Regions from separate parts of the Ornithinibacillus salinisoli genome, predicted to be linked through region 1. Evidence: riboswitches for the same ligand, from Rfam matches in the RefSeq annotation. Region 1 holds a riboswitch; the other holds the start of a gene.
The links. A riboswitch is a leader RNA that binds a small molecule or an ion and turns the genes downstream of it on or off. The one in region 1 is predicted to bind cyclic di-GMP.

Region 1 (5,522 bases):
ACAGCTGCTTCTTTTAATTTTATAGAATATGTTCTCCATTTTTTTGATTCCTCTAAACCACTTTTCCCTGCTTTCTCAAACTTCTCCACCCATTCATAAACAGATGTAAAATGAATTTGATATTTAGCACATAATTCTTTCAGTGAATAGACTTTATCTTTATAAGCCTGGATTACCTCCAGTTTAAGTTCAATAGAACAAGCTCGATTAGACATAAAAATTCCCCCTAAGGTGAACAGATTTTTTTTAAAATCTGTCTACCTTAAGGGGAGCATATCAGAATTTTGAATCAGTTCGGATTTTTCTTTGTCTAAAACACGTCTGTCTCAGCCTCTTAGTTTCTTCTTATAATTTAAACTTTTGTACTAGTTTATTTAATTCTTCTGCTAATTTCGCTAGATCTTCAGAACTTCTAGCCATTTCTTCCATCGAACTACTTGTTTGTTGTGAAGACGCTGAAGTCTGTTCTACTCCCGCAGCAGATTCCTCTGATATAGATGCAATTTCTTCGATAGAAGTATTCATTTCCATCGTTTGTGTTTCAATATCTGTTAAGTTTCCTGTAACTGTTTCAACACTTAAAACCATTTTATCAATCGCTCCACGTATTTCCCTAAACGTTTCACTAGTTGCCGTAATTTGTAACGTACCTTCTTTGACTTCCTTATATCCTCCTTGGAGTGATTCCGTTACAGCACTAGATTCCTGTTGAATATTTTTCACAATCCCTGTTATATCTGTTACCGACACAGCCACTTGCTCTGCTAGTTTTCTTACTTCATTAGCAACAACAGCAAATCCTTTTCCATGTTCACCAGCTCTTGCTGCTTCAATAGCTGCATTTAACGCTAGTAAATTTGTCTGATCTGCAATATCCCTAATAACCGAAACCAGATTTGTTATTTGTTGTGAATGTGTATCTAATCCCTGTACCTTATCAACAGCATCCTGAACGATTTGATCAATTCGAGTCATTTGTTCCGTTGATGTTGTCATTAATTGACTACCTTTTGTAGATAATTCCTGTACTTGTCTGCTTGATTGTTCAATTAAGACTCCATTTTTATTTGCATCCTGAACCTTGACAGAAAATGTATTCATCACCGATGATAAATCACTTGCACTATTTGCTTGAGTTTCTGACCCAGCTGCTAATTCCTGCATAGTAGATGCAACCTGTTCAGATCCTTCCTTTACTTCATTTGCTGATTGTGTGAGTTCTTCACTCTGACTATTAACCGATTCGGATACGGTAGAAACCTCTTGTAAGAGATTTTGTAAGCTAGCACTCATTTTATTTATAGATGATGCCAACTGACCAATTTCATCCTTTCCATCATAATCAATTCTTTGTACTGTTAAATCACCTTCAGCTATTTTATTACTAACTTCAACCACTTTACGTAGATTCTTCGTAACCATTCGACTGATAATAACAATAAGTAAGGCCCCTATAATAATAGAACTAATTAAAAATACTAACTGACTTATAAAAGTAGATTCTTGATTTTGTTTCGCATTAGAAATGGCATGGTGACGATCTTCATCAACTGTAGCAACTAATTCATCTAGCATTTTTATTGTCTGCGTTCTTAAAATATTTGCTTGACCAACAAAAGCTTCAGCCGAACTAGTATTGCCATTGTCAATAGCAGAAACAATGTAGTTTTTAAAAATACGGTTAATTTCTTGATCATTCGAAATAATGTCATCAAATAATTGCTTTTGCTCCTCGGTTTTTTCCATTAAACTAACCGATGTTGCTAATGTATTAAATTGTTCCTGTCGCTCCTCGAATTCTTCGACTAGTGTAGGATCCTGATCTTGAAAATATGTAACAATACGTATTCCTTTTGATCTGATGAGTGATCCCATCTCTGAGATATCCATCGCTATATTACTTCTATGTTCTATCGTATCAATATCGTTGCCCATATCACTTACTAATTTCATGACAGCCCCAGAAGAGCCTCCAAATAATAACAACACAATGACTAGCGTTATACCATATTTCCACCCAATACTAATATTCCTGAAACTAGGCTTACTTATTTTGAATTTTTTAACCATATTATGATCCTCCGTAAAAATTTATTAGATGATTTCTGACACAAGAAAATTGACTATTCTCCTGTTTGAATAGCCAATTTATTAAAAATAGGAAATTGGTAGTCAGGCTATCGTAGTAAATCGACATCTAATCGACTCACTTTAGACCCTTGACTTTGCGTCCTACTCTTTCAAGCAGTTTGCCTTTTTCTTCTAGAAACACACATTATATTATGTAATATAATAATAGTAATCTATGAGTCTATAAAAAACAATATTTTTGCAAAAATAATGCAAGTAAATCTTTTTTCAATACAATTTCCCCTAAAAATAAAGGACATAGAAAAGGATGCGCAGGCGCCCTTTTCTATAATCCATTAGCATTTCGTTTACTTTTGTGGTGCTGAAGGGGTTGAAATACTTGAAAGTGCTTGTTCAGCAGATTGATCTAATTGATGATCTACTGCAAGGTCTCCTAATGCAACCATACCAACAACCTGTCCGTTTTCGACAACCGGCAAACGACGAATTTGTTGTTGTGCCATTAATTGCGCCGCTTCCTCCGCATTCATATCTGGTGTTGCTTGTACTATTTGTTGTGCTGTCATTACTTGTGAAACAGGTGTTTGGGCTGCTTCACCTTGTGCAGTAGCACGAAGTGTAATGTCACGGTCTGTTACAATACCAACCATTTGCCCATTATTATTTACAACTGGTATTGATCCAATATTGTGTGCACTCATTAAAGCAGCAGCTTCTTGAACAGATTGTGATTCACTTATTGTAAAAACATTTGATGTCATGATATTTCGCAATTGTTGATACATCAAATAATCTCCCCTTTCACGTATTAGCTTGAGTTAAATTCTGCAGAATATGATAGGAATATTTTTCATAATTACTTTTGTACATGCAAACAGGCTCGAAGATACCTCCGAGCCTGATTTACCTTACTACAATTTTCACTTTAACACGATCTGGCATTATATCCATATCCTTTACGGTTCCACATTGGCTCAAATGGCTGAACTCTTCCTTTGGTATCTGTTGCTCTGGAAAGGATTGTATACTCCCCTTTTTTAACTTGACTCCATTCGTACCTCCATTTTACCCATCTATATTTATGAGGAGTGGTCATTAATTGACACGGTAACCATGTGCTTCCATTATCGAAGCTAATTTCTACCTTTTTGATTATACCTTCACCGGTCCAAGCAATTCCTGAAATTTCTTGTTTACCTTCGTTCAAAACATCCATATGTAAAGGGTTCTGTATCGTTGAATTCACATTCATCGTTGTAACTGGTTTAGCACCAATATTACTATCTTTTTTTGGCTAATATACATAATCGTCCTTTTGAAAAGAACCATTAAAATTATGATCTATAACCTCTATTTTATTCACCCATTTTACAGATGCCATCGCATACATACTTGGTACAATTAACCTCAAAGGAAAACCATGTTCAAGGGTGAGCGCTTTTTCATTATACTGATATGCTAAGATTGTATCTGGATGAAGTGCCTGTTGTACAGATAAACTCCTTGAAAAATGATGTTTTTCATTGGAATCCGTTCTTTTTCCATAATCAAAACCTTGAAAAACCACTTCTTTAGCAGTATTTATAATTCCTGTATATGTAAACAATGTTTGTAATGATACGCCCTTCCACACACCTTGACTCATTGCACCTTTCCCCCACTGTTCTCCATATACATCTGGCCAAAAATATTTTCTTTTATTACCTGCACATTCTAAAACGATTTCTAATTTTTTTGCTGGCATCGCTAATATATCCGGTAATGAAAATATAATAGGTGATTGAACATGACCTTCGACCTTTACATAAAAAAAGATGGCTGAAACGCAGGATAAGAAAAATGATTTCTCCTATAAAATAATTTATTACTTACGATATCTTCCTTCATAAAAACAATTGGAGTCTCTTGATTTTCGGGATTTAAGCTTTTGGTAATCAAATGTGGCTTAGCGATTGGACCTCTTATTTTATACTGCCCCCTTTATATATTCTTCTCCATTACTTCATATATATGAAGGGATTCAGTGGTCATTCTACTCCGTAATCATCTTTATCGATTTTATATGTTTCAACATGACTCGTTTGATCGAGTTTTGCATATTTTGATCTTCCTAAGTATAAAGGTATTTCCAACTTATCGAAATTCGGCAATCCATTCTCTAGAAACTTATCGTCATCTCGATAACATTGAACAATTTCACCAACGAACCAGTCATGATCACCATATGAATTTACATCCATTGTTTTACATTCATATGCTACATAAGCATCTGTAAGAATTGGAGCATTGATGCGAATCCCTTTTTCAAACTGCATGTTTCCATGAGCAAATTTATCTTGATTATCACCACTAAAAACGCCTACTTGCTGAATAAATTTTGCTTTCTCATATGGCAAAAAATTAACTGCAAAACAGCTTGCATCATTAACTAACTCATGTGTATAGCGTTCTCTCCCTATCGCTACGCCATAGATTGGTGGGTTATATGAAATGTACGAATGCCATCCTGCAGCCATAATATTATGTCTCCCCTGGTAGGTTACCGTAATAATGGCAACCATTCCTGGATAACTATGCATCACTGTTTTATTTGTTGGTTTTCTCATAATGTCATCCTATCTTTATTGGTTTTATTCATCGTATCATTTTTTTTGAAGTTTATGTTTACTTGCCCTATGCACTTTTGTCCTTTTTAATGATTGGATTTTTCTCTAATAAGCTCATGAAATTTACTCGATAATGCCATAATAAGATACATTCTAAAATTACTAGTAGTATTGCTACGGGAAGTAAAGCATGATCGACAAATAGGTGGAACGCAAAAATATTTACGATTATTCCAGCTAATACGATTAAGGAAAGAGGAACATATCTTCGTATTAGTAATAAGCTTCCACAAATTATTTCGGTTGTTTTCTCAATCGCTAATAAGTACCCCGTTCCAAGAAAATCCATCGCTTCTGGGCTTGTAGGTAGCACTGCTTCATATCCAAATAAAACGATATAACCGTTTAATCCTGCTCCTAAAAAAATAATTCCTAATATGATTTCAAAAATCCTAACCATCGTTCTCCTCCTTTTTATTATCATATTTTATCTATATAAAAGATATCATACTTTTAGAAATAACTTCCTCTATCCTGGCTAATATTTATTTACATTTAAAAAGCAAACATATATTTCCATTGATAATTTTAATTCTCCTAGCATATAATAGGAACAAACGTTCTTGTTTATGGTGGTGAGTAAATGGATTATTCTTCTTATCCGCACAACGATGTTCTTTGTATTGATATGCGCTCCTTCTACGCAAGTGTAGAAGCTGTCAAATTAGGCTTAGATCCCATGAAAGCAATGGTAGCTGTTGTAGGCGACCCCAATCGTTCAGGAAGCATTGTTTTGGCAGCATCTCCTGAATTAAAAAGAAAACA
Region 2 (5,522 bases), on a different contig from region 1:
CTCAAGGTTATATACTAGGCACTGAGCTTCAGGATGGAAAATCAGTTATTATTTCCACACCTACTCATATGATTGAGGCTTTACAAGAATTTGATATTCACCTTGGTGATCTATATGAACAACCGAATGTAATGATTGAAGGTATTCATGAACTTGTGGAAACAGAGGAGATCACAACATCTGAAATATATGATGATGATTTTGGAACATGGATTACGGTTCTTTATCCGATTACGAATAACTCGGGTGAACTTTATGCTTATTTCGGAGTAGACGTAGATGCTAGTATGGTTAAAGAGGGAACCAATCGATTTTTGACTAACTCCTTGATCATTCTTATACCGTTAATAATTGTATTTGTGATTATTAAAATTATCTCTATTCGTAAAAATGCCCAGCCACTAAAACATTTAAATTCGGGTATTGATGAAATGAGAAAGGGAAATTTAGATATTCACTTACCAACTAGAGAAGATGATCTAGGGAAGATGAATGAAGCCTTTAACTATATGGCCCAAGAATTGAGAAATATGATTAGTAAAATAGGTGAGACGTCTACTACGGTTTTACAGTCTTCAGACCTTGTAAAAAATGTAACGGATCAATCGAAAGAAACATCTGTCCATATAAGTGATAATATCAAGCAAATGACAAGTGGTATTCAAACACAAGAAGCTGCTATTATGGAGTCTTCCAATGCAATTGAACAGATGGCAAGTGAAATTGAGGGAGTTGCAAGCTCGTCACAAGATATTACGGTAGTTTCGAAGGATATGGCATCTGTTTCTCATGATGGTTTATCCGCTATCCAAAATGTGATATCTCAAATGGATACCATTAACAAAACAGTGGAACAATCAAGTAAAGTAGTAACCTCTTTACAAGACCGTTCGAATGAAATTAGTAGTATTCTAGAAGTTATTACAGGCATTTCGGAGCAGACCAACTTACTTGCCTTAAACGCAGCAATTGAGGCAGCGCGAGCAGGTGAACATGGACAAGGGTTTGCTGTTGTTGCACAGGAAGTTAGAAAATTAGCAGAGGAATCCAGTGAGTCAACGGAAAAAATCTCCAAAATTATCGAAGAAATTCAAATGGAAACAAGTAATGCTGTTTCTGCTATGGAGATCGGAACAAATGAAGCACAAAAAGGAACGGAATACGCACATACCACGGGAGAGTTATTCGAGAAAATTAAAGCATTTACAGAACAAGTTACGAATAAAATTGAGGATATTTCTGCTGCTTCTCAAGAAATTTCTGCTGGTACCGAAGAAGCATCTTCGTCAGTTAAGGAATTAACGGTTGTTGCAAGTAATAATTCTGAATTCGCATTAGAAATAGAAGCGAGTACATCTGAACAAGTTGAATCCGTTAACCAATTATCAGATGCTGCTGAAGAATTGAACCACCTTGCGCAAGAATTACAATCCATGATTACAAAATTCAAAGCATAATTAGACGGGACGAAGGGTCAGTCCCCTCGGGACGGAGGGACAGACCCCTCGACCCAGAATGAGGAGAGGAAAGGTAAACGTATTATTCGTTTACCTTTCCTCTCATTTTGTGTCTATTTACGCACCATTTTCATTAAATGGGGATGGTTCGAAATCAATTTCAATGTCATATTCTTCTAAGAACTGTATATAATTCTCTGTGGATATCGTTTGTAATTTTGAAAAGTCTTCGTCGTCTTCTCCTAACGCTCTAAACCTATCTAATGTAAGGACGGTTTCACCATCTCCAGAAAGTGCTACAAAACTGGATCTTTGGAAATCATCGCTATCCGTATCATCAAGGTACTCATCTTTATATGTGGAATCAAAATAGGTAATATCAGCCGTATCAGGTCCTAGCCATGTATTTGTATCCACATTAAATATAACCTGTCCATATTCCCTTATTTCATCGATCACATATCCATTAGGTCGGACAAAATTCATTTCAAAACCATGTCCTAACTGGATCTCTTCTTCGGTGTCTCTATCATATATATAACTGTCAACATAATTATAATGTTTTCCACCAGTTACTCCACGATATCGATACATAATGTACTTTCCGTCTGGAGAAATTCTGCCTTCAACAGTTGTCGCTTCATCATCATCCGGAACCGATTGAAATGGAACGGGTTCTGAGTCGCTAGTTGTATCGTATACATAGGAATTCCAATTTTCATCATTAGCTCCATAGATGAAGAAAACTTCACCATTATGGTCAAAATTAAAGCCTAATATTGTTGGCATATCTTCTATTTCAATAAAAGGCTCTTCTCCGTCTTCTGTTAATTCATAAATCGTTCCATCTTCACTGTACTCTACTGTAAATAAAACTCTACCGTCATTCAGTACTTTTAAGTTTCTATCACTATCGGTAGAATGTGTAATAGTGTTTTCTGTAATATCATACACAACGGAAACTCTAGTTTCGTTTTCATCCTTACAAGAGCCTGTAAAATAGATTGTATCTGATTCTTTCATAGAGAAGATACAATCTGTAAAACTATCTATAGATGAAGCATCAATCATATCGCCGTTGTAATAAAAATATGGTGTCCTCTCTTCATCCTCGCCTGTATCATCTTCTAGATTAAAAAATACTACACTTCCATCATAATTAATGGAAATATTATCTCGAGAAATATCCTCCTCTTCCTGAAGAGAATGAATTTCAGTGACTATTGGTTCACCCACCTCCGAATTGGAATCATTTTCTTCCGTGTTCGAATCCGATTCACCTTCGTTAGTACCTGAATCTGAGTTTCCTTGTACAGGTTCTGTAGTATCATCATCTGAACTACAACCTATTAAAAGTAATCCGGAGAATAAAATAACCATAATCAGTTTGAAATATTTTTGCACTACTATCTCCTCCCATCAAGTAATAAAATTAGCAATCATTACCAATGAAGTCAACGATCTACCATATTTTTTCTGAAAAACAGTACTAAAGACATTGTGTGTTTTATAGGTTAGTTAAATTTATAGGTGTTTTATCCTATTCGTTTTCACTCGGTAAATAAGATTTTTTTCAGTATTTTTACAAGGGTGTACAATCCATACAATTTTCTTAAAAAAATTTACCCAATCCCCCCAAATTTTGAACCATACTCACGTATAGATAAGTGAATGGAGAGAAAGGCAAAATCATTGAAAAATGATGACGCAAAGCTATAGGGACTAAGGAGCATTTCTATGTCAGCCAGCTGCCGTCGAAACAATGCAATGACCCTCTCTTTTTACTAGATTCATAAGGAAGTGGATGGAGGTGACAGATTGAAAAACAGGACAAGCTTAACTCTATTTTTCTGTATATTTTTACTTCTACTATTAGGGGCGTGTCAAAAAGATGAAAATAAAACGGCACAACTAGATGAAGGAAATGATATGGAAGAACAGCAAGAGGAACAAAACTATCTTTATCAAGATGAAATGGTTAAGGTTGTCGATACAGCAGGCTGGAAAAAGGAGCAAGAAAATACCGATGATCGTGATAATAATATTGTATTTAAAAATGGAAAAGTGAAAGTTATTTTAACGTCTGTTTCCAACGAACGTTCGCTAGATGAGATCAAAAGGGAATTAAAGGCGTCATTCGGTAACAGTGAGGCAATCGAGGAAACAGAGCAGTATCTTTCCTTAAAAACGAATCGAAAAGATAGTGTTCGAACAGATATCTATTTAAATAATGGTACGAAACAAACTGGAATTATTATTTTTATGACCCCTCTTAAAGATTATGAAACGAATCAAGCAATCATAGAAGAGTTTAAACAAAACATACAATTCTTTTAATATGGAAAAGGTGGTATTACAATGAAAAAAATTATGTCTACAGGTATTTTTAGTATCGTTTTATTATTTACAGGAAATGTTTATGCCGAGGAAAATGAAGTAGTAGTTGATCCTGATTCAGATCTCTATGATACCTCACGATTAATAGAGGACGTAGAATATGAATTAACGGAAGAAAATAGTGAAAAGGCACTTCTTCAAGATGAATTTGCAGAAGATCGCTTAAATGAAGCGGAATTATCTCTTGAGGAAGATAATGAAGAAAAAGTAGAAGAGTTACTAGAGGATTATGAAGAGCATATGGAACAGCTGGAAGAAGATATGGAAGAAGCAAAAGAGTCAGGTGAAGATACAACGGAAGTGGAAGAAACAATAGTGGAAAATAGTCAAAAACGTTCCGAAAACCTAAAAGCCCTTCTAGAACGTGAAGATATACCAGAAGTTGCGAAGGCCGGTATTGCAAAAGCATTAGAAAATCAACAAAAGGCTGAGCTTAGACATTTAGCAGCTCTTCAGAAAGCAGAAGAAGCACAATCTACTGAAGAAGAAAAAGAAGTAGAAATTACCGAAACGGAAGAAGTGGAACAAGAAAAGGCACAAGAGAAAGCAGAGCAAAAGGCAGAGAAATTAGAAGAAAAGGCTGAAAAAGCTCAAGCAAAGGCTGAGAAAAAACAAGAAATGGCGCAAGAAAAAGCAGAAAAAAAGGCAAAGAAAGCTGAAGAAAAGGCAAAAAAAGCTCAAGCGAAAGCTGAGAAAAAACTAGAGAAAGCGCAAGAAAAAGCAGAAAAAGAACAAGAGAAAGCACGAGAAAAAGCAGAAAAAGCCAAAGAGAAAGCAAAAGAAGATGAAGATGAAGAAGAAGATAATGAAGATGATGAAGATGAAGAAGATGAAGATGATGATGAAGAGTAAAAATAAGAAGTAAAGCTGCGGAAAAAGCTAACCAGAGGAAAGTTCAAATTGGTGAACCGGCTTCGGAAGAAAATAAATAACACCAGCTAATGGTAAGAAACAAGAGGAAGGTTCGGAGAGATCTGAGCATGGAGAACAAAATACGGGTGGAGAGCACACATCAGTTGGTCACAAAGAAATGACTTCAATTACACCATAGTTACTACAATTATAATGAAATGGAATGCAATAGTACCCACTTTTTCCAATAAAAGGGGGTACTATTCTTCGTTAAATAGGTTTACCCTCAGGTAGATAGTAGAGTACGATTATTAATAAGAGTTCTACAAGGAGGGCAACATGGAAACTTCAATTCTAAAAGAGACCTTAGTAGAAGTTAGACAAGGCAACGAATTTGCTAGAGAACGATTGATTCGACACTATCGGCCATATATCTTAAATACTGTTGGTCATATTTGTAAACGATATGTGAACTGGAGTAGTGATGAAACTAGCATAGGTCTTATTGCATTTAATCGTGCAATAGACACATACGAGAGTGAAAAAGGGCGCACCTTTTTAAATTATGTATATTTATTAATTCAACGAGATTTAATTGACTACTTTCGAAAAGAAAAGAGACATGTGCATCGTATATCAGATAATGATGGGTTAGAACATGATCATGCTGAAATTATAGCATCATTAAATTCGTACCAAAAAACAAACCAAACTTCAGCACTCGTGGACGAAATATTAGAGCTTGATGAAAAGTTAGGTAAGTTTAACATTGCCTTTGAGGAGTTAGAGAGTCATAGCCCGAAACATCAAAAAACG

Region 2: another riboswitch for cyclic di-GMP. It lies ahead of ACFSTA_RS20535 (hypothetical protein); the one in region 1 lies ahead of ACFSTA_RS19230 (methyl-accepting chemotaxis protein).

What each region holds. Positions count from the first base shown of each region.
Region 1 covers NZ_JBHUMI010000043.1:15-5,536, forward strand. The annotation lists partial or broken gene ACFSTA_RS19225 (helix-turn-helix domain-containing protein) at 1-215, opposite strand, end outside; gene ACFSTA_RS19230 (methyl-accepting chemotaxis protein) at 346-2,070, opposite strand; cyclic di-GMP riboswitch class I at 2,165-2,264, opposite strand; gene ACFSTA_RS19235 (CBS domain-containing protein) at 2,439-2,876, opposite strand; gene ACFSTA_RS19240 (hypothetical protein) at 3,017-3,343, opposite strand; gene ACFSTA_RS19245 (molybdopterin-dependent oxidoreductase) at 3,386-3,907, opposite strand; gene ACFSTA_RS19250 (flavin reductase family protein) at 4,119-4,697, opposite strand; gene ACFSTA_RS19255 (hypothetical protein) at 4,765-5,157, opposite strand; gene ACFSTA_RS19260 (DNA polymerase IV) at 5,341-5,522, shown strand, end outside.
Region 2 covers NZ_JBHUMI010000046.1:36,024-41,545, forward strand. The annotation lists gene ACFSTA_RS20525 (methyl-accepting chemotaxis protein) at 1-1,457, shown strand, start outside; gene ACFSTA_RS20530 (hypothetical protein) at 1,575-2,861, opposite strand; cyclic di-GMP riboswitch class I at 3,130-3,213, shown strand; gene ACFSTA_RS20535 (hypothetical protein) at 3,276-3,794, shown strand; partial or broken gene ACFSTA_RS20540 (DUF5667 domain-containing protein) at 3,828-4,160, shown strand; gene ACFSTA_RS20545 (sigma factor) at 5,046-5,522, shown strand, end outside.